2 regions of the Staphylococcus durrellii genome follow, and region 2 is predicted to be linked to the other one. Evidence: riboswitches for the same ligand, from Rfam matches in the RefSeq annotation. Region 2 holds a riboswitch; the other holds the start of a gene.

Region 1 (16,011 bases), 250 kb from region 2:
TGAATTCGCTAAAACGACGTTACTTAAAATTTTAGCTGGCGAAATGGAACCTGACGAAGGCACAGTTAAATGGGGAGTGACAACTTCACAAAGTTACTTCCCTAAAGATAATTCAGATTACTTCGAAGGTATCAATACGAACCTAGTCGACTGGTTAAGACAATATGCTCCTGAGGATGAACAAACTGAAACGTTCTTACGAGGTTTCTTAGGACGTATGTTATTTAGTGGTGAAGAAGTTAAGAAAAAAGCTAGCGTCTTATCAGGTGGTGAAAAAGTACGTTGTATGTTGAGCAAAATGATGCTTTCAAGTGCCAATGTACTATTACTAGACGAACCAACAAACCACTTAGATTTAGAAAGTATTACGGCTGTAAATGATGGCTTAAAATCATTTAAAGGTTCAATCATCTTTACTTCATATGATTTTGAATTCATCAATACGATTGCTAATCGTGTAATTGATTTAAATCAACCAGGTGGCTTATCAAAAGAAGTTTCATACGAGGCATATTTACAAGAAACGGGTGTATTAACTAAGGCTTAAATATCTTGTATTTATGAAAATTAAAAGTCTGAGACCTAAATCTCTTTGACTAACATCAAAAGGCAATTTCTATTTTACTTTAATAGAATTGCCTTTTTGTTAGTTGTAAATGTTGTTTACACATTATTATGAAAATCGTGAATAATAGTAATTAAGAGGAGTTAAAGATGATATAGGTTGAAAATACCCTCAAAAAATCGAGCTATATAAAACAAAGAATTGATCGCTTTATATAATTATAATTGCTATTAGCAACTCCCCCACTTTCTAAATTAAATAAAGACAATAAATCGAAATTATGATTCATCATTTGTTAGGTTTGAAAGCAAGTTAGTTTTAATTTTAAAAATATAATTATATAATAACTTCTAACTTGAAAATTGGAGGACGATAAATTGGAAAATTTAAATATGTTAGATGGACAAGTATTACCAGTTTTAGGATTTGGTACATATAAATTGAACGGAACTCAAGGTGTTCATGCAGTTGTAAATGCACTAAATAACGGTTATCGTTTATTAGATACTGCGTACAACTATGAAAATGAAGGCACTGTAGGTAAAGCTATCGAGAGTAGTCATGTAGCGAGAGATCAAATTATTGTAACTTCTAAATTACCTGGCCGTTATCATGATTATGATTCTGCCATGATTGCTATTCAAGAATCTATTTATCGTCTCAATGTAGATTATATTGATTTATATTTAATTCATTGGCCAAACCCAAAACAAGGCAAATATGTAGAAGCATGGACCGCTTTAATTGCTGCTCAAAAAGCAGGATTAGTAAAATCAATCGGTGTATGTAACTTTCTGCCGGAACATATTGAGACTTTAGAAAAAGAAACTGGTGTATTACCTGCTGTTAACCAAATTGAATTACACCCATTCTTTAACCAAAAAGATGTACTTGAATATCACCAAGAAAAAGGTATCATTATCGAAGCGTGGAGTCCCCTAGGTAGAAACGTAAATATTATGAATCATGAAGTTATTCAACAAATAGCAGATAAATATAATAAAACTACAGTACAAATCATTTTGAAATGGCATATTCAAAATGGTGTGGTCCCTATCCCTAAATCTGCTTCTAATGTTAGACAACTACAAAATATTGATGTTTTCGATTTTTATTTAGAAAGTGAAGATTTGGCTCAAATTGATGCACTTACTAAGGACGATGGTAGACGTAAAGATCAAGATCCTGCAGAATACGAAGAGTTTTAAAGGATTCTATTCGATTATTAAACCTTATAAAAGATTTAATAGTGAAATAGATTTAAATTATCAGTAAATTTAAAAAATTCACATTTGCCGGTTTACAGCATATATCGTTATATGTATAATGTGAAACATAACCAATTTAATAAGAATTAGATGAGGCGCATCAATCATTAGTATTTATTAGAACAAACTACCTGCTAGTAGCTAATTTTGAAAGGGTGAGATGCCGAAGTGACGATAATAGCAGCTTATCGATCATTGGACTTTATGGTTAAGAGCTAAGAGTCTGTCATTATTTTTAAATAATGGAGTGCATCACTTGTATATAAATTACGAGCAAGTTCGCATTCCGAACTTGCTTTTTTTTATATGATTTGTGATTCTCCCCTAGTCATTTGAGGAGGATAAAGTAAGTGAATAGAAGTGTTTTAAAGTTTGGCGGTTCGTCCGTCAGCGATTTTACGAAAATTAGAAATATTGCGGAAATGTTGAAACTTAGAGTTGATAACGGTGAACAGCTTATTGTGGTGGTCAGTGCCATGGGTAAAACCACTGATCAATTAATGGAAAATGTCAGTGCAGTTACTGAAAACCCTAAAGATGAAGAATTGGCATTGTTATTAACTACGGGTGAACAACAAACAGTGTCATACCTTTCCATGATGCTAAATGATTTAGGCGTAAATGCTAAGGCAATGACTGGCTATCAAGCAGGTATTAAAACCGTTGGCCATCATTTGAAAAGTCGTATAGCAGAAATTAATCCTGAAACGTTTAACCAGTCGTTCGAAACGAACGATGTACTTGTGGTAGCAGGTTTCCAAGGTATCAATGATTCATTTGAATTAACGACGTTAGGTCGTGGTGGTTCAGATACAACTGCTGTAGCATTAGCGGCGAGTAATCAAACCCCTTGCGAAATTTACACTGATGTTGACGGTGTTTATGCTACTGACCCAAGACTTTATAAACAAGCCAAACGCCTATCTTACGTTTCTTATGAAGAAATGATGGAAATGAGCGCGCTTGGCGCAGGCGTATTAGAGACAAGAAGTGTAGAACTTGCAAACAATTATGATATCCCTATTTATTTAGGAAGAACTTTATCGAATGTGAAAGGAACATGGATTATGGCACAAGCAGATTTATTAGAGAAAAAAGCAGTAACTGGCGTAGCATTGGATACACATATGATGCATGTGACAATCAGTTACCCGTTACCTGATGACAAGTTATTAACACAATTATTTACTAAACTAGAAGAAGGTTCGGTAAATGTTGATATGATATCTCAAATTGTTAATATAGAAGGATTACAGATGTCATTCACAATTAAAGATACAGATGCAATTCAAATTACTAATATTTTAGAGAAATTGTCAGAAGATTTTAACGCTTTAGACTTCAAGATTAATGAGGAATACGTTAAAATTTCATTAATCGGCTCTGGTATGAGAGATATGTCGGGTGTTGCATCTAAAGCCTTTATGACATTAATCGCTAATAACATTCCCTTTTATCAAACAACAACTTCAGAAATAAGCATTTCTTATGTGATTGATGCTCATAATGGTGAACGTGCAGTTACAAATTTATATGAATCTTTCGATATTTAAACTATAAAATTATGTTAAATGATTACAAAATTTAATTACTGGAGTGTATATAATATGACAAAATTAGCAGTAGCAGGAGCAACAGGATTAGTAGGAAGAAAAATGTTAGAAACACTTGATAGAAAAAATATTTCGTTTGATGAATTAGTATTATTTTCATCAGCTAGATCAGCTGGTGTCGAAGTTGAATTCCAAGGAAAAACTTATACTGTACAGGAATTAACTGAAGAAGCGGCAAGTGAGCACTTTGATTTTGTATTAATGAGTGCAGGAGGAAGTACAAGTGAGCACTTCTCCCCTATTTTTGAGCAAGCGGGCGCAATCGTTATTGATAATTCAAGTCAGTGGAGAATGACAGAAGGTATTGATTTAATTGTGCCAGAAGTAAATGAACCGAAATTAAATCGTAAAATCATTGCCAATCCGAATTGTTCGACAATACAATCAGTAGTACCTTTAAAAGTATTACAAGATGCATATGGTATTGAAAGAGTAGCATATACAACATATCAAGCTGTATCAGGTTCTGGTGTTAAAGGAAAACAAGATTTAGCTGAAGGCGCGAATGGTAAACAACCTGAAGCATATCCTCACCCTATATATAACAATGTATTACCACATATCGATGTGTTTTTAGAAGATGGCTATACTAAAGAAGAACAAAAAATGATTGATGAAACACGTAAAATATTAAAAGAAGACGAGTTAAAAGTTACGGCTACTTGTGTTCGTGTTCCTGTACAAGACAGTCATAGCGTGCACATGAGTGTAACATTGAATAAAGAAACTTCAGTAGAAGCTATACAACAATTATTTGAGCAAGATGACCGTGTCGTACTAGTTGATAATCCAGCAAACAATGAATATCCATTAGCTATTCATTCTACAGGCAGAGACGAAGTGTTCGTCGGACGTATTCGTAGAGATGAGACATTAGATAATACTTTCCATGTATGGTGTACTTCTGACAACTTATTAAAAGGCGCAGCATTGAATGCCGTTCAAATTTTAGAACAAGTAATGAGTCTGAAAGGAGTTAAATAATATGGCACATATTTTTGAAGGTGTAGGCGTAGCATTAACCACTCCATTTACACATAATGAAATCGATTATATTGCACTAAGAAAGCATGTAAACTATTTGATAGATAACAATGCAAAATCAATTGTGGTTAATGGTACAACAGCTGAAAATCCTACCTTAACAGAAGATGAAAAAAATCAAGTTTTAGAAGAAGTCGTAAATACAGTAAATGGCAGAATTCCTGTAATAGCAGGCACGGGTACCAACAATACACAGAAATCAATTCAAGCCTCTGTTAAAGCAAGAGAGCTTGGCGCAGATGCGATTATGTTAATCACACCGTATTATAATAAAACCAATCAACGTGGTTTAATCCAACATTTTACTACTATCGCAGATGCAGCGAAATTGCCAGTCGTACTATACAACGTCCCTTCTCGTACGAATATGACGATTGAAGTAGATACAGTAGTTGAATTAAGCAAAAATGAATACATTGTTGCATTAAAAGATGCTACAAATGATTTTGATTATTTAGCAACACTTCAACAAAAATTAGATTTAGATAACTTTGCTTTATATAGCGGTAATGATGATAATATTGTTCGTTATTTCAATGATGGCGGCCATGGTGTTATTTCAGTAATAGCTAATGTCATTCCTAAAGCAATTCAAAATTTATACGAAACAAGTCAACAAAATGATGATGTCGAAGCATTATATCAACCCATTGGAACACTATTAGATGCGCTTTCTGTTGATGTAAATCCAATACCTATCAAAGTTTTAACGACTGTTGAAGGATTTGGAAATTATGAAGTACGCCTTCCTTTAGTTACTTTAGAGGACGATGATAGAAAAGCTTTAGAAGATGCATATAATCAATACAAAGCAGGTGACAACGTATGAAGATACTTCTAATCGGTTATGGTGCTATGAATGAACGTGTAGCAAGATTAGCTGAAGAAAAAGGACATAAAATCACTGGTGTTGTAGTTAGGGATAGTAGCAAATCATATCCCTACCCTACTTTTGAAAAAATTTCAGAAGCAAACGAAGCTGATGTAGCCATTGATTTCTCAAACCCTGAATTATTATTACCATTACTAGATGATTCTTTTGAACTCCCTTTAGTTATTGCGACTACTGGTGAAAAAGAAACTATTATTAGTAAATTAAAAGAGTTAAGTAAACGTATGCCTGTATTTTTCAGTGCAAATATGAGTTACGGTGTTCATGCGCTTACTAAAATTTTAGAAGCCGCAGTACCACTTTTACAGGATTATGATATTGAATTGACAGAAGCACATCATAATAAAAAAGTAGATGCACCTAGTGGTACCTTAGTTAAACTATATGATGTAATTGAATCATTAAGAGATAAAACGTCGCCAGTCTATGACCGCCACGAAAACACAGAAAAAAGAAAGCCTGAAGAAATTGGCATTCATGCTAAACGTGGTGGTACTATAGTAGGTGAACACGAAGTATTATTTGCTGGTATCGATGAAACGATCGAAATTACTCATCGCGCACAATCAAAAGATATTTTTGCTAATGGAGCCATTAGTGCAGCAGAAAGATTAATCAACAAGTCAAATGACTTCTATACATTTGATAATTTATAAACAATAAGGAGCTTACAAAATTATGGTACAAAATTTATCAGCAGAAGAAATTATTCAATATATTAGTGACGAAAAAAAATCAACACCTTTGAAAGTATATGCAAATGGTAACTTTGCAAATACAACTTTCCCAGAATCATTTAAAGTATTCGGTTCAGAGGATTCAAAAGTAATTTTTTGTGAAGCAGATGAATGGAAAACATTTTACGACAATAACCAAGACAGCATAGAAGAATTAGAAATTGAAATGGATCGTCGAAATTCAGCTATTCCATTAAAAGACTTAACAAACACAAACGCTCGTATTGAGCCAGGTGCATTTATTAGAGAACAAGCTACTATTGAAGACGGTGCTGTTGTAATGATGGGTGCTACAATTAATATTGGCGCTGTTGTTGGTGAAGGAACGATGATTGATATGAATGCTACTTTAGGTGGCAGAGCAACGACAGGTAAAAATGTGCACGTTGGTGCTGGTTCAGTGCTAGCAGGTGTTATTGAGCCACCAAGTGCTTCTCCAGTTATCATTGAAGACGATGTATTAATTGGTGCTAATGCAGTGATTCTTGAAGGTGTTACAGTTGGACAAGGCGCAATTGTTGCAGCTGGTGCAATCGTAACGCAAGACGTGCCTGCAGGAGCTGTAGTAGCTGGTACACCAGCAAAAGTAATTAAACAAACGAGTGAAGTAGAAGATTCAAAACGTGAAATTGTATCTGCTTTAAGAAATTTAAATAACTAATTTATAGTTATTAGCTTTAATAGGAGGACTGAGACACGTCAGTAGCTGATACTATAAGATACATTGACAATAAAGTCACCATGTATCTTATAAAATGACTGTTTCTTCCTCCTCTTTTTATTATAAAATTTTCATACATATAATTATTTACAGAGTGAGACTAACTTATTTATAAAGGAAATGATAATGATGAATGAACAAGAATTTGTAACAAAACATAGACGTTATCTACATCAACATCCAGAGTTAAGTTTACATGAATTTGAAACAACAAAATATATTGCTTCTTTTTTAGATGAACTAGGCGTAAAGTATGAGCGCCCTTTAGAAACAGGATTGATCGCATATCTGCCTGGTAATGGTGAAAAAACAATTGCCTTCCGTGCTGATATAGACGCTCTTCCTATATTTGAAGAAAACGATGTTAATTATAGAAGTTTGAATGACAATGTTATGCATGCATGTGGACATGATGGTCATACGACTGCGTTAATGTTATTTGTTCGTCGTTGTAAGGAGTGGTCAGATCAAGGACAACTACCTCAAAACGTAGTCTTTATTTTCCAACCAGCTGAAGAAACTGGCGGCGGTGCCAATAGACTAATCAAAGCTAATGCATTTGAAAATTACCCTATTGAAGCTGTATTTGGTATTCATGTAATGCCATTTGTTGAGGAAGGTTCAGTTGCGATTCGAGATGAGGAAATTACAGCAAGTGCTACAGAATACCGTTTTTATTTAAACGGTTTATCGAGCCATGTTGCCGACAAAGAACAAGGTCATTCTTGTGGTGAAGCGCTACAACATGTATTATCTCAAGTCGGTAATATTCAGCAATATCACTTAAACGGTTTGAAAAGAAATATTGTACATATGGGTCGATTTGAAGCGGGTGAAGCTATTAACACTGTGCCAAGTAATGGCTATTTGGAAGGTACAATACGTACTTATGATGAAAACGACTTAGCCATTGTTAAAGAACAAATGTTTAAAATAGCTGATAGCGTAAAATCATTATTTAATGTTGAATGTGAAGTAGACTTTGCTGAAGGTTATCCACCTACTTATAATAGCCCTAAATTAAGAAATAACGTAGAAAACGCATTAAAAAATGCTGAATTAAAAGTTATAGATAAAACAACGCCTTATCTTTTCGGTGAAGATTTTAGTTTCTATAGTCAATTAGCGCCTAGTTATTTTGTGTTTGTTGGCACTAAAGATGAAGCTAAAGGTTATGTAACCGGTTTACATACTTCACATTTAAATTTTAATGAATATATGTTGATTAAAGTTGCTGATTATTATCAACAAATACTATTTAATTATGATGAGGTGTAAGAGATGACAGCAATTTGGTCGGTAGACAAACAAACTTTTTTAAACAACGTTCAAACTGTTAAACAACAAAATAATATTATGGCAGTCGTTAAAAATAACGCTTACCACTATGGATTAGAATTTGCCGTAGAACAATTTTTAACAGCGGGTATTGATACTTTTAGTACGACCTCTTTGAAAGAAGCCGTTAGAGTGAGAAAAATCGCGCCAAATGCAACGATATTTTTAATGAACGCCGTATATGAATTTGAACCATTAAGAACATACAACATTGAAATGACTTTACCTTCCCTATCATATTATTACAATCATTATGAAGATTTGGCTGGTATTAAAATTCATTTGGAATATGAAAATTTATTACATCGTTCCGGATTGAAAAATATAAACGAAATCATTGAAGTGTTAGAGCATCATCACAGCAATACTAATACAGAGAAAATGATTATTAATGGCCTGTGGACTCACTTCGGATACGCTGATGAATTTGGGGTTCCTGATTATGAACAAGAAAAAGAAGCGTGGTTACAGGTCGTAGATACTGTGCTTGCTGCAGGTTATTCATTTAATATGATACATGCACAAAATAGTGCTAGTTATTACCGTGAAGACGGTATATTACCACAACATACACATGCAAGAGTAGGCATTGCGTTATATGGTTCTAGACCGTATAGTACGGTAGATGAACAAGATATTGTGCAATCTTTAACGGTTAAAGGTAATGTAATTCAAATTAGAGAAGTTCAACAAGGACAATATTGTGGTTATAGTTTTGCTTTTGAAGCAGTTAAAGATAACACCAAACTTGCAGTTGTCGATATCGGTTATGGTGACGGAATATTAAAAGCACGTGCACAGCATGAAGCAATTATAAATGGTAAGCGATATCCTATTAGAGCTTTAATGATGAGTCATATGTTTGTAGAAGTTGACGATACGATAAATGCACAAGACGAAGTAATACTATATAATAATGATATACGTGTCGATGAATTTACGTTTAAAGGTGTGGGGGCAAACTCAGAACAATTAAGCGCAATGAACCATGATTCATTAATAAAGGAGTATAGATAATTATGACTGTAGAATATAACGCATACGGCGAACTATCGATGGGAGGCACGAGTCTTAAAACTGTTGCACAAAGTTTTGGCACGCCTACTATTGTTTACGATGAAACACAAATTAGAACACAGATGCAACGCTATCATGAAGCTTTTAAGCAAAGTGGTTTAAAATATAACATTTCATATGCTTCAAAGGCATTTACTTGTATTCAAATGGTTAAGCTTGTTGAAGAAGAAAACTTAGAATTAGATGTTGTCTCTGAAGGAGAATTATATACAGCACTTGAGGCTGGTTTTGATCCTAGTCATATTCATTTTCACGGCAATAATAAAACAAAGCGAGAAATTCAATATGCACTAGAAAATAAAGTTGGTTATATCGTTATTGATTCATTAGATGAAATCGATATTATTAATAAATATGCTTCTGAAACAGTCAATGTAGTATTACGTTTAAATCCTGGTGTAGAAGCTCATACACACGAGTTTATTCAAACTGGTCAAGAAGATAGTAAATTTGGTTTATCTATTAAACATGGCTTAGCAATTAAAGGTGTAGAAGCGGTAAATAATGCGGATAAATTAAATTTAAAAGGTGTTCATTTCCATGTTGGTTCTCAAATTGAAGGTACTGAAGCGATGATTGAAACTGCTAAAATGGTTATTAATTGGTTAAGTGAACAAGAAATTAAAGTTGAGCTAATAAACTTAGGTGGTGGCTTTAGTATTAAATACGTTGAGGGAGATGTAAGTTTTCCTATTGAAGATGGTATCGCAGAAATTACGACAGCGATTAAAACAATTGCTAAAGAAGTAAACTACCCTATTCCTGAAATTGGCATCGAACCTGGACGTTCTATCGTCGGCGAAGCAGGTATTACATTATACGAAGTTGGCACTATCAAGGAAATACCTAATGTTAATAAGTACGTTTCTGTAGATGGTGGTATGAGTGATCATATCAGAACTGCATTATATGACGCTAGTTATGAAGCATTACTTGTTAATCGAAATGAAGAAGCAGATGAAACTGTAACACTTGCTGGTAAATTATGCGAATCTGGTGATATTATTATAAAAAATGCGAAGTTACCTTCTTCAATAAGCAGAGGAGACTTTATTGCTATTTTATCAACTGGAGCTTATCACTATTCTATGGCATCAAATTATAATCAAATGCAAAAGCCTTCAGTATTTTTCTTGAAAGATGGTAAAGCTAGAGAAGTGATTAAAAGACAATCATTAAGACAATTAATTATTAATGATACTAAATAAAATAAAAACCGTTACTTTTATTATAAAAAAGTAACGGTTTTATTATAAATTAAATTATTTTTAATTTAAAAATATGAAAAAAAAGAACCTTTACAACAAGGTTCTTTAATTAGTCAATAAACTAAATCTATGATTATAGTTTTACAACGTTTGCAGCTTGAGGACCGCGGTCGCCTTCAACTACTTCAAATTCTACTGATTGACCTTCTTCTAATGATTTGTAACCTTCTTGGTTAATTGCTGAGAAGTGTACGAATACGTCGTTTTCTCCTTCAACTTCGATAAAACCAAATCCTTTTTCAGCGTTAAACCATTTAACTGTACCTTGTTTCATAATTGTGAAACCTCCAAGACTAAAATTCTTTCAATATGCGTTATTCGCATATTACAAAAAATACGGTTTCACAGTTGATGCTGTACAGACAATATTCTTTGCAATATGGAATAAAACTATTGCTTAATTGCTAGTATACGTGAATTGAATACAAAATGCAATACATTATTGAAAAAATTCATTCAATCAATTATTGGAAGATTATAATAAACATTATTATTATTTAATACAATAAAACTATAGAATATTTGTAGATTTTCATCACAATCCTCACAAAAACCTAATTCACAATTATTATAAAAAGCATGTATATTGTATTTTCCAATTAAATAATTATCGTAATCTTCTTTGCATTTGCGAATTTTATATTGATATTTATTTAACATTTCATCATAAGTATCATAATTATCACGTTCTACTATATTATCAGCCCAATCACTAAATAGCCACCATCCTTCATAATCAGCTCTTATTTTAGTTATTGTCCACATGATATGCAGTCCTCCCTTTACGATGATTTAAATTAATTTATAGTTGCAAAAGTTTAATTCAAACTTTGTAAAGTAATGACTCGATTATTCGAAAAATATTAATTACAAAATTAAATATGTAAACGTATCCCGAAAAATTACTCCGTGTGTAATATTTTAACTTTATCACATGTAAAATCAAGTTTTACGTCTCATACTTTTGACTGGTAAAGTTAACGTTGTGTATGTTAAATATTAGTTTTGTGAACTTAAATTGCGTATAATGTCAATAAGAGGTGATTTTGTATGCAACGTAAACACATTAAAGTATTTGGAATGGTACAAGGTGTTGGTTTTCGTTTTTATACAGACCGATTAGCACTTAAATATAATATTACTGGTACAGTTCAAAATGTAGAAGATTTTGTAGACATTTATGCTCAAGGAGACGAAACAGAAATTGAGGCATTTACCGAAGCCGTTATTAAAGGTGCTTCCCCTTCCTCTCAAGTCGATGACTACACCATTGAAGACTTAGAAATAGATCAAGATTTAAAACAATTTAAAACAATTTAAATATAAAGGAAGATGAAATTTGAGATACAATATTTCTCGTGTTTTGGGGACTGTTGTCGCTTTTCCAATTGCTGTCATAGTATGGTTTGTTAGCATTTTTGCTTTAGATATACAATTTATTTTTGATATTTTAATCTCAATTGCTGCTTTCTTGGGGGGTTACTTTCCTACTCAACGTTTGTCATCGAGAAAATACTTACATGAGATAGGATTATCACGTAGAGATTATCATTTCGTAAATAATCAACTGAACCATGCTCAAGATAAAATAAGACGGATTTTAAAAGTTTTTGTTAACGTAAGGTCAATTAAAGATTTTCGACAAGTCAGCGATATTTATCGAATCTCACGAGCAATTTATTTTGCAGTTAAACAACAACCTTCAAAATTTTTCTTAGTAGAGAGTTTCTTTTATTCTCATATAGATAATGCACTTAATTTAATAGAATCTTATACGAGACTTTCTAAATCTCCGAAAAAGACACAGGAAGAAAAGCAAAAACTCGAACAAACACGTATTACATTAGATGAAGTGAATCGTACGTTGATAGCAGATTTGAAAAGAATCAATGAAGATGACTATCAAAAGTTAAATATAGAGATGGAATTAAATAAAATGGAACAAAAAAGACGCAAATAATACTAAATTTTAATATTTAGAAACGGAGCGAAGTAATATGTCTAGAGAACAAGATTATTTAAATGCTCATCCGTTTGACTCATACATCGATGAGCAAAACGCTAATGAACATGAGATCCTCGATAGTAAACAACAACAATTCTCTCAAGCGGAACAGCAAAAGATTCAAAAGTTAAGTCAATCGATTACCCCCTTAGATAACGAAGCATTGTTAAATTTTGGGACAGATGCCCAATCTAATATGTCTCAATTCTCACATCGTATATTAAACGATGTGAGAACATCAGATGTCGGACCAGTTGGTGATACTTTAGATAGTTTAATGTCTAAATTAAAATCTGTTAATCCAGACGAATTAAATCCAGAAAACCAATCTAAATTAAAGCGTATTTTTAAAAGAACAAAAGCATCGATTAATGAAGTGTTTTCTAAAATGCAGTCAGTCGGTTCACAAATTGACCGCATTTCACTAGAGCTAGACAAGCACAAAGGAAATTTAAAAAAAGATATTGATCTATTAGATGAATTATATAATCAAAACAAAGACTACTTTGACGATTTAACGTTATATATTGAAGCTGCAAAGCAAAAAAAGCATGCTATTGAGCAACACGACTTACCTCAATTACAAGAACAAGCTAAACAATCATCGAACCAAATGGATGTTCAAGAAGCGTCGGATATGAGCCAATTCGTTGAGCGACTTGATAAAAGAATCTATGATTTACAATTATCTCGACAAATTGCAATCCAAACCGCCCCTCAAATTAGAATGATACAAAATGTAAATCAGGCCTTAGCAGAAAAAATACAAAGTTCAATATTGACAAGTATTCCTTTATGGAAAAACCAAATGTCTATCGCTTTAACGCTCATGCGTCAGAGAAACGCTGTATCAGCTCAAAAAGCAGTTACCGATACAACGAATGAATTATTGATTAAGAACTCATCATTGCTTAAACAGAATGCTGTGGAGACAGCCACTGAAAATGAACGCGGCGTCGTAGATATAGAAACGTTAAAAACAACGCAAAGTGACATTATTGAAACCATTGAACAAACATTACAAATACAAAAGCAAGGACGTCAAAAACGTCAACAAGCTGAAGGTGAATTATCAGAGCTTGAAGGAGAATTAAAACGACAATTATTAGATTTAAAAGATGACAAACAATAGTTAAATGTTAATTAAATATACAAAAGCCATTCGATGATTTTACATTGTATGGCTTTTGTATAGTGATACTGTGTGCTATAACTCGCTTGGCTAGAAACGGCCTTACTCTTTAGTCTTTGGTAACTACTGTTTCTTCAGTCATCTCGCCATAAATATTAGAATACTTTGATTGCTTTACCTACCACAGGTACTGCTAGAAGCCCCCCCCTACCTACCTTAAATTTATAACTCAACTTACACTTCCTTTTAAAGTGATTTTTGGTTTTATTCGAAGGTCAGCTAGAAGAATAAATAAGGACTAACTTGGAATTGTTATTCCCTTAATGATACTAACTATAAGAAAAATATTAGCTTAATGTGCAATGAAATTTTATAAAAAAGAAAACGTCAATTTCTATATTATTTTAATAGAAATTGACGTTTTACTTTAGTCAGAGTTATATATGTCTCAGGCTTTTCTTGTAGTTCTTATAGATGTTTATATCTCATTGTTGTAAATTATTATTCTTTTTCATAGACGATAGGTTTTTCATTTTTAACAAATATTGAAACAATATAACCAATGATTGTAAACACTACTGCAACTGGAAACCATTCTAATGAATATTGTTTTAAAGGTAGTGCTTGAATAAAACTCATCTTAATCCAACCTTGACTATCTATAATACTTAAAATAGCTACAATTGAAACTACTGCAACGGGAATACGTTGAGCAATGGGTTTAGTTGGGAATAATCTAGCAAGTAAGATTAATAATACAGAAGTAATTGCAATTGGGTATACTACACTCAATACAGGTACCGACATCTTAATTACTGAGTTCAATCCTTGATTTGCTAAAATAAAACTAATAATTGTAAAAATAATAACGTATACTTTGTACGGAATTTTAGGTAAAATACGATTGAAATATTCTGAAACTGAGACGATTAAACCACATGCTGTTGTTAAACATGCAAGTGCTACAATAATCCCTAATAAGTATTTACCAAATATGCCGTAACCCGTACTTGCAATTGTTGTTAATAAGTATGTACCGATGTTTTGATCTTTGGCAGCTAAACTATTTAATTTAGCTTGTGATACATCCATATGGTTACCTATAAAACCTAGTGAAATGTAAATAAATAATAATGCAACTGCAGCAATAACCCCTGCCATAATTGTTTGTTTTAAAATCTTATTAGCATGTACAACGCCGGTAGCTTTAACTGCGTTTACAACAATCATTGAAAATGCGATAGCTGCTATTGCATCCATCGTTAGATAACCGTTAGTAAAACCTTGTGAGAAACCAGCTAAGTTTGAAGTATAAGCTTCAGAAGCCTTACTTGCACTGTTACCACCAAAATCTACAAAGCCTTTAATGATCATAGCTAAAATTGTTAATAATAATAATGGTGTTAATAAAGATCCTACACGATCAACCATTTTAGATGGGTTGATACATAAATATAATACGATTAAAAAGTATATAGCAGTGAAAATAAATAATGATATATTTCCACTCGTGTGTGCAATTGGTGTTACTGTCATTTCAAAGGATGTAGATGCAGTACGAGGTATTGCAAATAAAGGCCCAATTGTTAAGTAAATGACAATTAAAAATATTATTGAAAATTTAGGCGAAATTTTATTTAAAGAACCGATATAACCTTGTTTGTCTACTGCTCCTATAATTACTCCCAATAATGGTAATCCAATACCAGTTAACGAAAATGCTAAGATTGATGGCCAAAAGAAATGGCCGCTATCCAAACCTAAGCTTGGTGGGAAAATAAGGTTACCCGCACCAAAGAACATTGCAAATAACGTGAAACCTATAATCCATGTATTTTTGTTCATAATTAATACTCCTTCAATTTATCCAAAAATATAATATTCATTATTCTATCATGGTTTGAGAGGTTTAGTCTATATAACTGTCAGAATATTTTTAATTATCACTAAAGATAATTAAAATGATTTTAATAATAGCTTTTTTAGCAATGGCGAAAGATGGCTTGGTAGATGTTCAACACCTTCTACAAAAATTGAATATTGACCATATATATTATGAATGGTTTGCTCTATATCTTCAGTTATTGGTTCTTGACTTAAAAAAACATTAAATACTTCGATACCCATTTTTCTTGCAGTCTCTACTGCTTCATAAGTATCTAAAATGCCATCTTGGCTATAATTATAAGCTGAAGGCTCACCATCAGAAAAGACAATTAAGAATTTTTGTTTGTGTGACCGCTGTAATAAACGTTCACTTCCTATTCTGATTGCTACTCCATCTCTATTGTCATCTTGAGGTTCTAAAGCCATTATTCTTGGTCCATCATTCACATAGATTGATTTATCGT
Region 2 (16,011 bases):
AATCCAGGGATAAACGTACCTGAACCAATTTCTAAGTCGTAACCATCAGCTTGGCCACCTTCGAATTGTTCTCCATCAACATAACCATCGAAGTCAATGTTTACTGAATCGCCATCTTCAACAGCACCGTCTTCTTTAACAACCATTTCAGCTAAATGACCTAATTGATGATCGATAGATTCTTGAACTTCTTCATCAGTTAATTCAGCATTTTGTTTTTCGATTTCAAGACCTTTATAGTCTCCTAATTGAACTTCAGGTTCAACTACAACTGTAGCATCAAATTTAAAATCTTTACCTTTTTCAATTTGTTGAACATCGATTTCAGGTTGATCCACTGGTTTAATACCAGTTTCATCTATAGCTTCACCATATGCCTCTGGCAATAAAATATCAGCCGCATCTTGATAAAGTGCTTCTACACCAAAACGTTGTTCGAATATTTGACGTGGTACTTTACCTTTACGGAAACCAGGCACATTAATTTGTTTTACTACTTTTTTGAATGCTTGATCTAATGCTTTGTCTAATTTTTCTGCTGGAACTGTAACGGATAATATTCCTTCGTTACCTTCCTTTTTTTCCCAAGTTGCTGTCATGTATAAAAACCTCCATGATTATCCTATTTTAATTTTTCAACTTCATTAGTATACCATACGACAAGTGGGTACACAAACCCAGATGTTTTATAGGTGAAATAAATGATTACTTATTCATACTATGTTTATTTGTATACCCACATTATAATTTAATAATTATGTTAAATTATCCATTTTTAAAATTAAGTTTTTAATTTCATTATGTTCCTGTCCTTGTGCAATCCCTAGCATCGATTTGAAATAATGTTCATAAGTCATGACCCATTCCTCAGAAGAAGCTATGTCATGAATATCGAGCGGATATAATAGTATCGCGTGATTATTCATAACATGTGCTGCTTCATTTATTAACTGTGTTGCATCTTCTTCCATTAATTGAATCACATTTGGAATAATTTGTTGTTTAAGTTGTGTATGTTCTAGACCAACTAAATTACTTGGTATCACGTTAATATCGTAACCAAATTTAGAAATTTGAATATTAGAGTCGTACTGTGCAAACCTTAAATACTCTAACATGATGCTAACAACATTCGGTTGCAAGTTTAAATTATTTATTAAATTAACGACAGATTCTTTATAATTATATTGGTTATTATCAATTAAACTTAAAATCGTATTAATTTGTTCTCTTAATGATAATTCATCAAATTGCTGTAATTTTTCGCCCGCTACTTTATTATATTGTTCTAGCTGGCTAAGTGCGTATTCTTTTATAGGATAAAGTTCCATTCTTGTTTGATGGTTTTGAACTTCATCTATAATTTGATTAATCACTTCTACAACTTCTATATATTGCTTTAAATTATTTAAGCTTTTTACATAAAACAATACTAATTCATCATAATTGTTAAAACCTTGCTTCAATAAGATGATAGTTTCTTCTCTTAATTCTAAATAATAACCTAACTCATGTAATGTCGCGCATTTCAATAATGACAAAGTTTCATCCATTTCGAATTGTTGTTCAAAAATATCGAAAAGCTCGTATACTTCATCTAAATAGTTTTTATTAAATGCAATTTTGATGTCCCTTATTAACTTGTCACGTGAACGCGGAAAAGGAATGATGTCTGACATATGGCTATTCACCTCTATTGTATAGCTTCTAAAATTAAAGAGCTCCATGTTTCAAAATCATCGTAATTATCAATACTTCCTTGTTCAATCCATTTAATTTTTAAAGTATCTGTCTCTTGTACTTCAATATCATGTGAACTTACTTTTATTTTAAATACGACACCTAAGTGAACTTCTCCAACTTCATTCGTATCATCATTAATAAAACCTATGTATTGTAAATTTTGCGATTTATCTGTGGGTAACCCGACTTCTTCTTCAAGTTCACGTTGCGCATTAGTACGTAATACTTCATTAATCGTATCAGCACCAACAACATCATTCATATGACCACCGACTCCAATTGATGATTGACCGTGCAGTCGATTTTCTCCTCCACCAGAAAGTCTCTCATAAACTAATATTTGCCCGTCTTCATTTTCTAATAAGCAATAAGAGATTAATTGCTTATAACTTGGATCTTCTTCCATATCACCTCTGCGTTTAACCTCATAGTTAGTAAGTACGTTAAAGATATCTTGTCCTTTTGTACTATCATTAGATAAAAATCCATTAAATTGATTCTGCTCTTCATCAAATAATATATTGCGAGGTACTACTATAATGCGTTCGTCGAATTTAGACATATGTATCTCCTTCATGTTTGACTTCGTAGTTATTTTATCAAATCTAGCATATAACTTAAAATAAAAAAGAGATGTAGCAATCGCCACATCTCTTTTTTATTAATTATTTTAAAGCGTCTTTAGCTTTTGTTACTAACTCACCGAATGCTTTGTCGTCTGAAATAGCAATTTCAGATAACATTTTACGGTTAATATCGATTTCAGCTTTTTTCAAGCCGTTCATCAATCTTGAATAGCTGATGTCATGTTGACGTGCAGCTGCATTGATACGTGTAATCCATAATTTACGGAAGTCACGTTTTCTTTGACGACGGTCACGGAAAGCGTATTGACCTGATTTCATAACTTGTTGTTTTGCTACTTTATATAATGTACGTTTCGCACCAAAGTAACCTTTTGCTAATTTGATCGTCTTTTTACGACGAGCTCTTGTTACTGTTCCACCTTTTACTCGTGGCATAATAAATTCCTCCTCAAAATATGTTAATGCTATATAATGTGTATGCTAACTTTATGCTAGATAATTATTTTTTGTAAGCTAATAATTGTTTTACGCGTTTTAAGTCAGATTTATGAACTAACTTAGCTTTACGTAATTGACGTTTTTGTTTAGTGTTTTTATTTGCAAATAAGTGAGATGTGAAAGCTCTTGAACGTTTTAATTGTCCTGAACCAGTTCTTTTAACACGTTTAGCTGCTCCACGGTGTGTTTTCATTTTAGGCATGATAAATTTCCTCCTGTGATTTGAATATTATTTTTCAGCTGTAGGGCTTAGCATAATGAACATTTGACGACCTTCCATTTTAGGTTTTTGTTCAACTGAAGCGATATCTTTACATTCTTCAGCGAATTTTTCTAAAACTCTTTGTCCAATTTCTTTATGTGTAATTGCTCTACCTCTAAAACGAATAGAAACTTTACATTTGTCCCCTTTTGATAAGAACTTACGACCATTTTTAAGTTTTGTTTGGAAGTCATGTTCTTCAATCGTTGGACTTAAACGTATTTCTTTTAAGCTTATAGTTTTTTGTTTCTTCTTCATTTCTTTTTCTTTTTTCTGTTGTTCGAATTTGTATTTACCGTAATCCATAATTCTACCAACAGGTGGTTTAGCGTTTGGCGCAACGACTACAACGTCCAAACCTACACGGTCGGCCATTTCTAATGCTTCACTTTTTGATTTAACACCAATTTGTTCACCATCTTGACCGATTAATCTTAATTCTTTTGCACGAATCTTATCGTTTACTTGAGTTTGATCTTTAGCTATGGTTGACACCTCCATGAAATTTACGAAATTATGCCAAGTAAAAAAAACAGAGCGCGTATAAATTATACCCGCTCTGCTCTACACATGTTATTACATGTATTATTGGACCTGCCAACTGCCTTTGCGTCGCTACAGGTGAGAAGCGGGAGCTTCTACTTGGTTCGTTTCGTATTCAACGTTATTAATCATAGCAACGATTAAGACATAAGTCAATAGCTTTTTATTTATTTATTTATGAGTTTTAATTTCTTCCATATCAACGTCTTGTCTAAGATTAACTTTTTCTAAAGGTATTATCTTAGTTTTATAACGTAATTTATGATAAATGAAAAACGCTAAAAATACTGGAATTCCCATATATGTGACAACAAATCGATTTAGATTAAAATGTCCTGTTTGAATAAAGTCTACGTCCTGCCCAATTATTACGATCACACATAAAATACCTGCAAATATTGGACCAAACGGGAATAATTTAGCTTTATATTTTAATATGGATTTATCATAATGTTGTTTATCAAAAGCTTTTCTAAAACGATAGTGACTAATTGCGATACCAACCCAAGCTATAAATCCAGTCATACCACTAGCGGCTACGATGTATTCATATGCATCTCCACTAATGTGTTGTAAGACAAATATTGCTATTACAATGACTGCAGTCACTAACAGCGAAACATAGGGCACACCACTTTTATTAGTTTTTGCAAAAACTGGAAATGCTAATTTATCTTTACTCATAGAATATAACATACGCGTAGAAGCATACATACCTGAGTTACCTGCCGATAATACAGATGTTAGTATAACTGCATTCATAAATGATGCTGCGAATGCTAAGCCAGCATTTTTAAATACTAAAGTGAATGGTGAAGTTGCAACATCGTCTCCTCCGCCCATTAATGCTGAACTATTATAAGGTATTAGCATACCAATTACGAAAATTGCTAGAATATAAAATAGTAAAATACGCCAGAAAACCTGTTTTATAGCTTTTGGCACTGCTCGTTCAGGGTTTTCAGATTCACCAGCAGTGATACCAATTAATTCTGTACCTTGGAACGAGAATCCTGCCACTAAGAACACACCTAATATAGTTAGCAAGCTGCCGCCTAAACCATTTCCTAGTATTGGCCCTTGAGCTTGGGTAAATGTTTCAAATCCAACAAATTTACCACCCATAATCCCTACTATTGTTAATAATCCAATAATGATAAAAATGATTACTGTAACCACTTTTATTAAAGCAAACCAATATTCACTTTCACCATAAACACGTACAGACAATGCATTCAAACCAAAGATAATTATTAAGAATAAACTGCTCCATCCCCATGCAGGTAGAGCATGCAATGGTGTCCAATACTCAATAACTTGCGCAGCTATTGTTACGTCAGCTGCAACAGTGATTACCCAGTTGAACCAATAATTCCAACCTAAAGCAAATCCTAAAGAAGGATCGACGAATCTTGTAGCATAAGTACTAAATGAGCCTGATACTGGAAGATATGTAGCCATTTCTCCTAGAGAAGTCATTAAGAAAAACACCATTGCTCCGATTATTGCGTAGGCAAGTAACGCTCCCAAAGCACCTGCATCATGTATCGCTCCACCAGATGTCATAAACAAGCCAGTACCGATACATCCCCCAATTGCAATCATTGAAATATGGCGATCTTTCAGTCCTCTTTTAACTCCGCCATCATGTTGATTACCATTTTTTTCCATAGTAGCTTCCTTTCTGTATTGCTTAGAGGTTTACTTTGTAACAGAAATAAATTAAAAATTTCCTAAAGTAAATGTCAACCTATGTAGTTATACTATTAAAAATAAAAAATGGTTGCATACCTTTCGATATGCAACCGTTGTGTTATCAATCAAAATAGGTAGCACATCACATATGTGACAGTCCAGCGCCTTATCGGTGACTGACCCAACACATAATAATAATGGTTATTTTGTGTTTCGGCATTTTTACCTTTTGCTGTTTCAATCTAGGCTCCATTAAGCCATTGAAAAGTTACTCATTAAAAATGCAACCTCTAACTCAAAGTATATTAAATTTTAATTTTTATTATTTCACTAATCATCAATATACATGAATAATTGATTTGTTTCAATACTATCTTTATTTTTTCAAGCGTATCTGATCTACTAAATTCCAGATAAAGTCATCTTTTTCAACAGTTTCTTGATCTTGTGAACCATATTTACGTACATTGACTTCATTGTTTTCCATTTCTTTATCACCAACTACAAGTTGATATGGAATTTTTTGCATCTGAGCTTCACGAATTTTATAACCCATTTTTTCATTACGATCATCAATTTCGACTCTTATACCTTGAGATTTTAACTCATCTTGTAAATTACGTGCATAATCATAGTGTAAATCAACGTTTACTGGAATAATTTCAACCTGCATAGGCGCTAACCATGTTGGGAAAGCACCTTTAGTTTCTTCAGTTAAGAAGGCAACAAATCTTTCCATAGTTGATACGACACCTCTATGGATCACTACTGGGCGGTGTTGTTCTCCATCGTTACCAATATAAGTTAAGTCAAATTTTTGAGGTAGTAAAAAGTCTAATTGAGTTGTACTAAGCGTTTCTTCTTTACCCATAGCAGTTTGTACTTGTACATCTAGTTTTGGACCATAGAATGCTGCTTCACCAATTGCTTCCGTATATTCTAACCCTAATTCGTCCACCGCTTCTTTTAACATGCTTTCAGCTTTTACCCACATGTCGTCATCATCATAATATTTTTCTTTATCTTCAGGATCTCTATAACTTAATCTGAAGTTATAATTTTCGAAACCGAAATCTTCATACACATCGATGATAAGATTAACAACGCGTTTAAATTCTTCTTTAATTTGATCAGGTCGAACGAAGATATGCGCATCATTTAAAGTCATTCCACGTACACGTTGCAGCCCTGAAACTGCACCGCTTGCTTCATAGCGATGCATTGTGCCTAATTCAGCAATACGAATTGGTAGTTCACGATATGAATGCGGTTTATTCGCATATATCATCATATGATGAGGGCAATTCATTGGTCGTAATACCATTTCTTCTTGTTCATCAAGTTTCATTGTAGGGAACATATCTTCATTGTAATGATCCCAGTGGCCTGATTTTTTGTATAAGTCAGTATTTGCCATTACTGGTGTGTATACGTGGTCATAACCCATACTAATCTCTTTATCTACTATATAACGTTCAATTTCACGACGAATTGTCGCGCCATTCGGCAACCATAGTGGTAAACCAGCACCGACCAGCTGATTGTTAGCAAATAATTCTAAATCTTTACCAATACGTCTATGGTCACGTTCTTTACGTTCTTCTAACATTTTTAAATGGGCTTTTAAGTCTTTTTTATCGAAGAAGGCAGTACCATAAATTCGTTGTAACATTTTATTGTTACTATCTCCTCGCCAGTATGCACCAGCAGTAGACAATAATTTGAATTCTTTAATTTTAGATGTAGTCGGCACATGTACACCGCGACATAAATCAGTGAACTCACCTTGTGAATATAATGTAACATTTTCATCAGCAGGAATTGCTTCGATTAATTCTAATTTATAAGGGTCATCACTAAAGAATGCTTTTGCTTCATCTCGGGATACCACTTTACGTACTATTTTGTGATTTTCCTCAACGATTTGTTTCATAGTTTTTTCTATTTTTTCGAAATCATCAGATGAAACGGATTCGTCCATATCAAAGTCATAATAAAATCCACCTTCAATTACAGGACCTACGCCAAATTTCACATCTCCATATAAACGTTTTAAAGCTTGAGCCATTAGATGAGCTGTAGAATGTCTTAACACTTCTAATGCTTCTTCACTACCTGGCGTTACGATTTCGATACTTCCGTCTGATTCAAGTGGTCTAGTTAAATCTACTAATTTGTCATTGAATTTTCCAGCAACTGCTTTTTTTCGTAATCCAGGACTTATAGATTGCGCTATGTCTTCTGTAGTTGTGCCTATATCGAATTCCTTTGGATTACCATCTGGAAATTGAATTTTTATTTGTTCCATAGTTAAACCCTCCTATTAAATCTTGCTCTGAATAAAACGAAATAAAAAGACCCCGTCCCCAAAAAGGGACGAGGTCTTCGTGGTACCACCCTAATAAAATATTAAACGATATATTAATCGTCTAATATAAACTCTACTTAAGATAACGGTCTTGAGCCGAGTGTTCATTACAAACACTGTACTTGAGGGAGTAATAAAGTTAGTGTGATAGTCATATTCTCATCTAGTAATGACTTTCTGGATATCAGTGAATAATTTATCGTGTCCTCAATTTATTTCGCTTTAATTTAGATTTGATTTTATTATACAATATTTATTAAATTTTTCAAACATCGCGATAATTTTTACCTTCTAAATAGTAAGGTGTCGCTAATGTTTTGATACGTTCTAAAATTCTAGCTGCTTTCGTTTTTTCTGTGCCGTCACGCGTGACGGATAAATGATGTTCGAGTTCTTTAAAACTCAAATTTGAACTAAAGAATGTCGGCAACTCTTGGACCATTCTATAATGTAATATTGGACCAATAACTTCGTCTCTAACCCATGGCGTGATTTCTTCTGCACCTATATCATCTAACATTAATATATTCGCTTCACGTACAGTAGCAAGTTTAGATTCAAAACTACCGTCCTTAAATCCACTCTTAAGTGTACGAATAAATTCTGGTAAGTAAATAATGGTAGATGCGATTTTTTTAGTTTTTAGTTGATTCGCTATAGCACCCAATATGAACGATTTACCTGTACCGAATTGTCCGTATAGGTATAGCCCCTTAACACTTGTCTTATTGTTAGCTATTTCATTACATATTTCATCAGCTTTCATCGCAGCTTCTAATCTTTTGCCATCCATATGGATATCTTTTAATTTGGCGTTTAAAGTATCGCGTTGCATATGGTGAGATGTGATTAAATGAGCATTATATTTTTCTTCATCGTGCTTAATTTTACAAGGACATTGTAAATAGCGGATTCTAATATGATTATGCTCAATATAAAGTTCTGGTACATGCCCTTTGACAAAGTTCGGACAATCCTCAAAACGATGACCATCATAATGCTTTTGTTGATCTTTATATTCTTGTAACACATTTAAATCTTCGTCTATCATGGCGTTAGTTAGTTCAGACTGATGTTCTGTCAAAAATGCTTTGACATCTTTGTCACTAACTACTTCTTGTTTGATTTTTGCTATACGTTTAGTTAAGTCATTTGACTCTCCCATAATATTTTCAAAGCTTTTCATTAGTCATCATCCCCCCATCTTTCTTTTAAATGTTCTAAAAAAGCAGCACGTTCTTTTTCATGCTCTGTATCATCTATCATCGTTTGATTATTAGATTCCTTTTGAGATTGGTTAATACTGTCGTCTCTTTCTAGTAACCATTTAGGCGTCATTTCTTTTGATACTAAATTTGCTCGTGGTTGCTTATAGGTGCGTTGAGACTTTTGTTGTTGCTCTTCTTCATTCATTTTTTTAGCGAAAGGTTCTGCTTCTTGTGCAGTCTTTAAACCTTTACGTTTCCAATGTGATGCAATTTTTAATGTGTAATTTTTCGGTAATCGCATGTCTTCTTTTAGCATCACAAATTGTAATAATATATTAATTACACCAAATGATAATTGCTCCCTTTCTACTAACTCTTCTACTAATTTCTTTTCATCTAAGCTAATATCTGAGCCTTTCCAAGAGGTTAACATTTCGATAGGACTTACGCGATTTAACTGCTCCAATCGATCTTCTTCAGCACTGTTTTTATTATTATTGTCAAATTTAGGTGCACTATGCTGTTTTAGTTGTAATGAGGGTAAGTGTTGTTCGTGTTCCATTAGGTAATAAGTTCTTGCGTATTTGCGCATATCTTCAAATGACAGTTGCTGTGCACTTGTTATTGACTTTAAGATAACGCTTTTCATCGCTTCAGGTGTTAAACCATATAAAGTAGCTAGTTGCGTAATTAAAGCCTTAGCATCTGCATTAATAATTTCAGTACTAATAAAATGTGATTGTAATAAATCATATAAAGTTTCAAAATCAAAATCTACTTTAGCCAGATTCAATCCTTCATATGCTTTCTCACGTTTAATACTAGTAACATCATCATTTAATTTTTTATTAGGTACTTTGAAAACGTCAGTGTATTTACGCGTAATTTCTTGATAGTTTTCTACATTAAAACGATTATTTTGTTCAAAATAAGCTTTCAATTGATAATAACGTTCTTTATCCACCTCACTAAATAGAAATATTGAGAGCATTGGATCACTAAAAAATTGGTATGCCGATGGTGGCTGTATGAGTTTGTATACAAAAGATGAATCGTTACTATCATGACGCACATAACTTTTAACTAAACCTATTGCCTCTAATAAATCCATTTGTTTTCTAAATTCATTTAAATTTATTTTTAATTCACTCATTATCACATAATGTGTTGTTACTATTTCAGAATCTTGTATCACAAATTGATCTAAATAGTAATAAAGCCCCATAGCATTAGGACCTATTAAAGGAGTGAAAAGTCTATTTAATATATCTAGATGTTGTTCGTTTATGGAAAAATCGCGGATAACCTTAAAGTTATCTTGAGGTCTCAATCCAAAGTCAGAAGATTGCAAACCCATTATGAATCACTCCGTTTATTTTCTGATAAAATGCCTTGCATTGATTGTAATAGTTGATCCACATCTTTAAATTCTTTATAAACTGATGCAAATCGTACGTATGATACCTGATCTACATGCATTAATAAATTCATTACATACTCGCCAATTTCTCTAGAAGAGATTTCAGCACGCCCTTCGTCTCTAAGACGCCATTCGACTTTATTAGTGATTTCTTCTAATTGTTCATATCTAACTGGTCTCTTTTCACATGAACGAACTAAACCATTTAAAATCTTCTCACTTAAAAATTGTTCACGTGTACCATCCTTTTTCACTACGATAAGTGGTCTTTTCTCTATATGTTCAAATGTTGTAAATCTAGTATTACAAACTTCACATTCTCTACGACGGCGAATCGCGTTAACTTCATCAGCGTGGCGTGAATCTACGACACGTGAATGCGTTGAATTACATTTTGGACATTTCATTGTGCTATCACCCTCTTCAGTTGATTCGTATTAATTATACTATAAATATCTAGACGACAAAAGAATGTCGATAATGGTAACTGTATATCATTATGTTTTCTTTTCGAATAAAATTAGGCATAAATATTTCTACCTTTAGGATATATTCACTTATGAATTTATATTTTTATAGTTATTGCGCTAAAGTGCCTTCCAATTTAAATTTGTATACTATCATTTAATACAACTTCAAGTTATCTACTTAAAATGTATATCATAATTTCATAAAGTAGTAATGCCAGATAGAATTAGAATAAGTATATCTACAAACTTGAGCCAAATTCTAGTCAATTTTACGCGAACAATATCATTAATTCAACATAACACATAACACGCTACTGCAATTGCAGTAGCGTGTTATGTATAATCATTATCTTTAAGTCCTTTTTATAATTAGTAATATAAGCCATATTAACTAATTAGTACATCTGCTTCAGAATTTAATAACTGTCCTATTTGGTCAGCTACTTCAACAACACGATTTGAATAACCCCATTCATTATCATACCAAGCAATTACTTTCACCTTATTATCACCCATAACCATTGTGCTTTGAGTATCTATTATTGCTGAATGTGGATTAGTATTAAAGTCTACAGAAACTAACGGTGCATCTTGAGTGGCTAAAACACCTTCTAAATCATTTTCTCTAAATGCATTATTTACCTCTTCAGCTGTTACATTTTGTTCTAAATCTACGACTAAATCTACTAGTGATACATTTTTGGTAGGTACTCTAAGTGCCATACCATGTAATTTGCCTTCTAATTCCGGCAATACTTCTTTTAATGCTTTCGCGGCACCAGTAGAAGTCGGGATAATGCTCTCGTTACATGAACGTGCACGTCTTAAATCTTTGTGTGGATTATCAATATTATTTTGATCATTTGTAATTGAATGTACAGTAGTCATTAATCCATTGACAATACCAAAGCTGTCATTTAATACTTTGGCAACTGGTCCAATACAGTTTGTAGTACAAGAAGCATTACTAAATACGTCATACTTATTAATATCTAAACTTTCATTATTAACACCTTTAACTATCATTTGGACGTCGCCACCTTTTGATGGCCCCGTTAGTAATACTTTTTTAGCACCTGAATTTATATGACCAATCGCTTTATCTCCATGGTTAAATTTACCAGTCGCTTCTATCACTATATCAATATTTAGTGATTCCCATGGTAGATTTTCAGGATTTCTATCAGATACTAATTTAATTTCATGATCTTCTACTTTAATGCCATTTTCATTATGTTCAACTTTCAAATCATATGTACCATGAGTAGTATCATATTTAATTAAATGAGCTATAGTTTCTGGTGAATAACTAGCATTAATTGCTACTACGTTTAAATTTTCATTTTTAAGTGCGATACGTAAAGCCATTCTTCCTATTCTACCCATTCCATTAATTGCTATATTAGTCGTCATCGAAAGCACCTCTCAAATTTATGTTATACTTTATAGGAAATAGTATAACATATTAAAAAGAAAATGAAAGCGTTTGCTTAAAAATTCTAAAAAATACCACTAGCGTTTATATTTCAAAACCCTAATGGCATATTTATTATAAGTGTTCAGACCCGTCGATATAGCCTTCCTCTACTAAGAAACTTTCTAAATTTTGTTTTAAGTCTAGCTTTGAATCTCTATTATCAATAACATGATCCGCCATTCTCCGTTTTTTATCGATAGAAATTTGACTCAATACACGTGCTTTTGCATCTTCCATTGATAAGTTATTACGTTCCATTAGTCTATCAATTTGTATACTTTCCGAAGTATAAACTAACCACACTTCGTCTACAGTTTCTTGTAATTCATTTTCAAATAATAACGGAATGTCCATAATAACATTATACCCTTTATTCAAATAATCATTTTTTTCTTTTTCCATGATGTCATGAACGATTGGATGAACAATTTGATTTAATTCCATACGCTTTTCTGGTTGGTTAAAAACGACATCCCCTACATATGCACGATTCATTTCTCCATTTTCATCTATAGCTTCATCTCCAAAAACAGCTTTAACTTTTGCTAAGCCTTCACTACCTTTTTCGACTGCTTTACGAGAAGCCACATCTGCATCTACAATTTTAAAGCCGTGTACAGATAAAACTTCTGATACTGTAGATTTTCCGGTAGCAATTCCACCGGTAAGACCTATTACTTTTGGCATAACTTTCACTCTTCCTTTAATTTTGACATGTAGGGCAATAATGACTATTACGCATTGCAATGACTTGCGTTTTAATCTCATCGCCACATACTTTACATGTCTTTTGTTTGTATACATTTAGATGCAGTTGCATCGATCCCGTCTTACCATCGGCATGACGATAATCAGAAACACTTGTTCCACCATATTTTATACCTTCAGATAAAACTTCTCGAACATAATAAAATAACATTTCTCTTTCTTGGTTATTCAGACTTTGTGTTGTTCGATTCGGATGAATGCCTGCCCTAAATAAAGCTTCACATGCATATATATTACCACACCCTGCAATGACTCTATGATCTAATATCATTTGTTTGATTGGCTTTTTATAATAATTTTTACGCTCAAACCATGACAAATAATGGTTTAAAGATTCATCATCAAAAGGCTCTGGTGCTATTTCTAAAAACGAAGGATAGGCTTCAAATGATGGTACGTTTCTTATTTCTCCAAATCTCCTAATATCAGAATAAACGAGTAGCATATCGTTATCTAAATTAAAAATCACATGCCAATGGTTACGATAATTTTTGACCGAGATATCGTCTAGTTCCTTAACAATAAAAAATCCACCTGCCATGCCTAAATGACTAATTAAAATACGTTCTTCATGGCCATTAGATAAGTAAAAGACGATATATTTACTACGTCTTTCTATATGTTCGATAACATAATTCTCAGTAAATGTTCTGAAAGTATCTAATGACATACCTTTTATTATAGTTTCACGCCCGTCTGTTTTACCTTCCTTCACTTTATCTGAAAAGATAACAGAGCTTATTTTTTGACCTTTGGCATATGGCTCAATGCCTCTTTTGACATGTTCAACTTCTGGTAATTCCGGCATGATAATCCAACTTTCTATTTAGCATCGTACCATGTATCGCCATAGTTACATTCAACGAGTAGCGGTACATCTAATGGTAATGCGTTATCCATTATATTTTCTATAAATTCACTAAAATCTTGAACTTCATCTTTTGGTACTTCAAATATTAATTCATCGTGAACTTGAAGTAATAATTTCACATTAAATGATTTACTTTCAACAGCCTTATCAAAATTAACCATCGCAAGTTTAATAATATCTGCAGCACTACCTTGAATTGGTGTGTTCATAGCAGTTCGTTCTGCAAAGCTACGTAAATTAAAGTTACGACTAGTAATGTCTGGAATATAGCGCCGTCTATGCATAAGCGTTTCTACAAATCCTTGTGCTTTTGCATCTTTAACAATATCAGTCATATATTGTTTTACGCCTGGGAAACTATCTAAATAATCGTCAATAAATTGTTTTGCTTGTTTACGGGTAATACCTAAATTTTGACTTAAACCATAATCACTGATTCCATAAACGATACCAAAATTTACAGCTTTTGCTTGTCTACGCATTAGACTATCAACTTCATCTGCATTAACACCAAACACTTTAACCGCTGTTGCAGTATGAATATCTTCATTGTCTTTGAACGCCTGTATCATACTCTCATCTTGTGTGATGTGCGCTAGCACTCGTAATTCGATTTGAGAATAGTCAGCTGAAAATATGACTGTATCCTTTTCAGAAGATTTAAATGCCTTTCTTATTTTACGTCCTTCTTCAAGGCGCACAGGTATATTTTGTAAATTTGGATCAATAGATGATAGTCTCCCTGTCTGAGCCAGTGTTTGATTAAACCTTGAATGAATCCTTTTATCATCACTAATTACTTTTTGAAGACCTTCAACATACGTCGATTGTAACTTGGATAGTTGACGGTATTCTAAAATATAGTCAATTATTGAATGTTCACCTTGTAGTTGCTCCAACACGTCTACTGCAGTTGAATAACCTGTCTTAGTTTTTTTAATGACTGGTAACTGTAATGTTTCAAATAGCACGACACCCAATTGTTTTGGCGAATTAATATTAAATTCTTCGCCCGCAGAATCATAAATGTTTGCTATTAGTTTGTCTAGTTTGTCTTGAATTTCGATTTCCATATCTTTCAATTCACTAGCTTCAGTATATATACCTGTTTCTTCCATTTTGCTTAAAATTTTAGCAAGTGGAAGTTCTAAGTCTTGTAATAGTTCGACTTGATTATATGCTTCTAATTGTTCTTCCATTTTAGACGATGCATTGTATATAGCATGTAAAATACTTGCAACATAATCATTTAATACATCATCTTCTGGTACTTGGCGTTTCTTTCCCTTGCCGAACACGCTAATGTTAGTCTTTACATAAGTTTGCCCATAATAACTCACAACAGAATGAACATCGTCTATCGTTCTTGATGGATCGATGATATAACTAGCTAGCATTGTATCGAAAACAATTTCATTTATATCGATATTTAATCTATGGGCGACAACGTAAGTTTTTTTAGCATCATACACGACTTTCCTAGTATTATTGCTTTCTAACCATTGAACTAAATCACTATTTTTTTCAATATCTTTTGCATCAATTACCACGTGATGTGCTCCATCGAAAAGACCAAATTTTAAAATTTGATCCTTTAAATAATTTGTATCCTCTAATTCGAAATGAATCGTTGCTTGTTGTAAATTAGCAAAATCGATATTTGTAAAATCTTGTTCCACAGTCAAATCAATTGTTTCTTCACTTTCGGTAGTACCATCTATATTCATTTGATCTAATAATTGCTTAAACTCTAGTTTCTTAAACAATTCTATTTTTTCAGTTTCATCATTTTTTAAAGGCATTTCAGTATCTTTTAATGAAACTTCTATTGGACTTTTACAATTTATAGTTGCCAGTTGTTTACTCATTAGTGCATCATTTTTACTGTTTTCTAATTTTTCTTTTAACTTTTTACCAGAAACATTGTCAATATTTTCATAAACATTTTCTACTGTTTTATATTCGTTTAATAATTTAATGGCCGTTTTTTCACCAACACCGGCTACGCCTGGGATATTATCTGAAGCATCGCCCATTAGACCTTTCATATCAACAATTTGACTAGGTGTTAAACCATTATATTTTTCCGCTATGAATTCAG

The links. Region 2 has a riboswitch for lysine ahead of ISP02_RS05500 (amino acid permease). Riboswitches for the same ligand answer to the same signal wherever they lie in the genome.
Region 1: linked by a shared signal. The riboswitch ahead of ISP02_RS06820 (aspartate kinase) and the one ahead of ISP02_RS05500 (amino acid permease) in region 2 are both predicted to bind lysine.

What each region holds. Positions count from the first base shown of each region.
Region 1 covers NZ_JADIIO010000001.1:1,380,160-1,396,170, reverse strand. The annotation lists gene ISP02_RS06830 (ABC-F family ATP-binding cassette domain-containing protein) at 1-547, shown strand, start outside; gene ISP02_RS06825 (aldo/keto reductase) at 943-1,773, shown strand; lysine riboswitch at 1,916-2,094, shown strand; gene ISP02_RS06820 (aspartate kinase) at 2,184-3,386, shown strand; gene ISP02_RS06815 (aspartate-semialdehyde dehydrogenase) at 3,441-4,430, shown strand; gene dapA (4-hydroxy-tetrahydrodipicolinate synthase) at 4,432-5,319, shown strand; gene dapB (4-hydroxy-tetrahydrodipicolinate reductase) at 5,316-6,038, shown strand; gene dapD (2,3,4,5-tetrahydropyridine-2,6-dicarboxylate N-acetyltransferase) at 6,061-6,780, shown strand; gene ISP02_RS06795 (M20 metallopeptidase family protein) at 6,970-8,118, shown strand; gene ISP02_RS06790 (alanine racemase) at 8,122-9,195, shown strand; gene lysA (diaminopimelate decarboxylase) at 9,198-10,463, shown strand; gene cspA (cold shock protein CspA) at 10,597-10,797, opposite strand; gene msaA (regulatory protein MsaA) at 10,980-11,288, opposite strand; gene ISP02_RS06770 (acylphosphatase) at 11,574-11,843, shown strand; gene ISP02_RS06765 (5-bromo-4-chloroindolyl phosphate hydrolysis family protein) at 11,863-12,483, shown strand; gene ISP02_RS06760 (toxic anion resistance protein) at 12,521-13,660, shown strand; gene brnQ3 (branched-chain amino acid-like transporter carrier protein BrnQ3) at 14,162-15,505, opposite strand; gene ISP02_RS06750 (vWA domain-containing protein) at 15,617-16,011, opposite strand, start outside.
Region 2 covers NZ_JADIIO010000001.1:1,126,748-1,142,758, reverse strand. The annotation lists gene tig (trigger factor) at 1-599, opposite strand, end outside; gene ISP02_RS05525 (hypothetical protein) at 756-1,679, opposite strand; gene ISP02_RS05520 (NUDIX domain-containing protein) at 1,694-2,305, opposite strand; gene rplT (50S ribosomal protein L20) at 2,409-2,765, opposite strand; gene rpmI (50S ribosomal protein L35) at 2,830-3,030, opposite strand; gene infC (translation initiation factor IF-3) at 3,058-3,585, opposite strand; ribosomal protein L20 leader region at 3,614-3,740, opposite strand; gene ISP02_RS05500 (amino acid permease) at 3,805-5,304, opposite strand; lysine riboswitch at 5,456-5,629, opposite strand; gene thrS (threonine--tRNA ligase) at 5,705-7,636, opposite strand; gene dnaI (primosomal protein DnaI) at 7,962-8,882, opposite strand; gene ISP02_RS05485 (replication initiation and membrane attachment family protein) at 8,882-10,261, opposite strand; gene nrdR (transcriptional regulator NrdR) at 10,261-10,731, opposite strand; gene gap (type I glyceraldehyde-3-phosphate dehydrogenase) at 11,182-12,207, opposite strand; gene coaE (dephospho-CoA kinase) at 12,344-12,958, opposite strand; gene mutM (bifunctional DNA-formamidopyrimidine glycosylase/DNA-(apurinic or apyrimidinic site) lyase) at 12,975-13,847, opposite strand; gene polA (DNA polymerase I) at 13,862-16,011, opposite strand, start outside.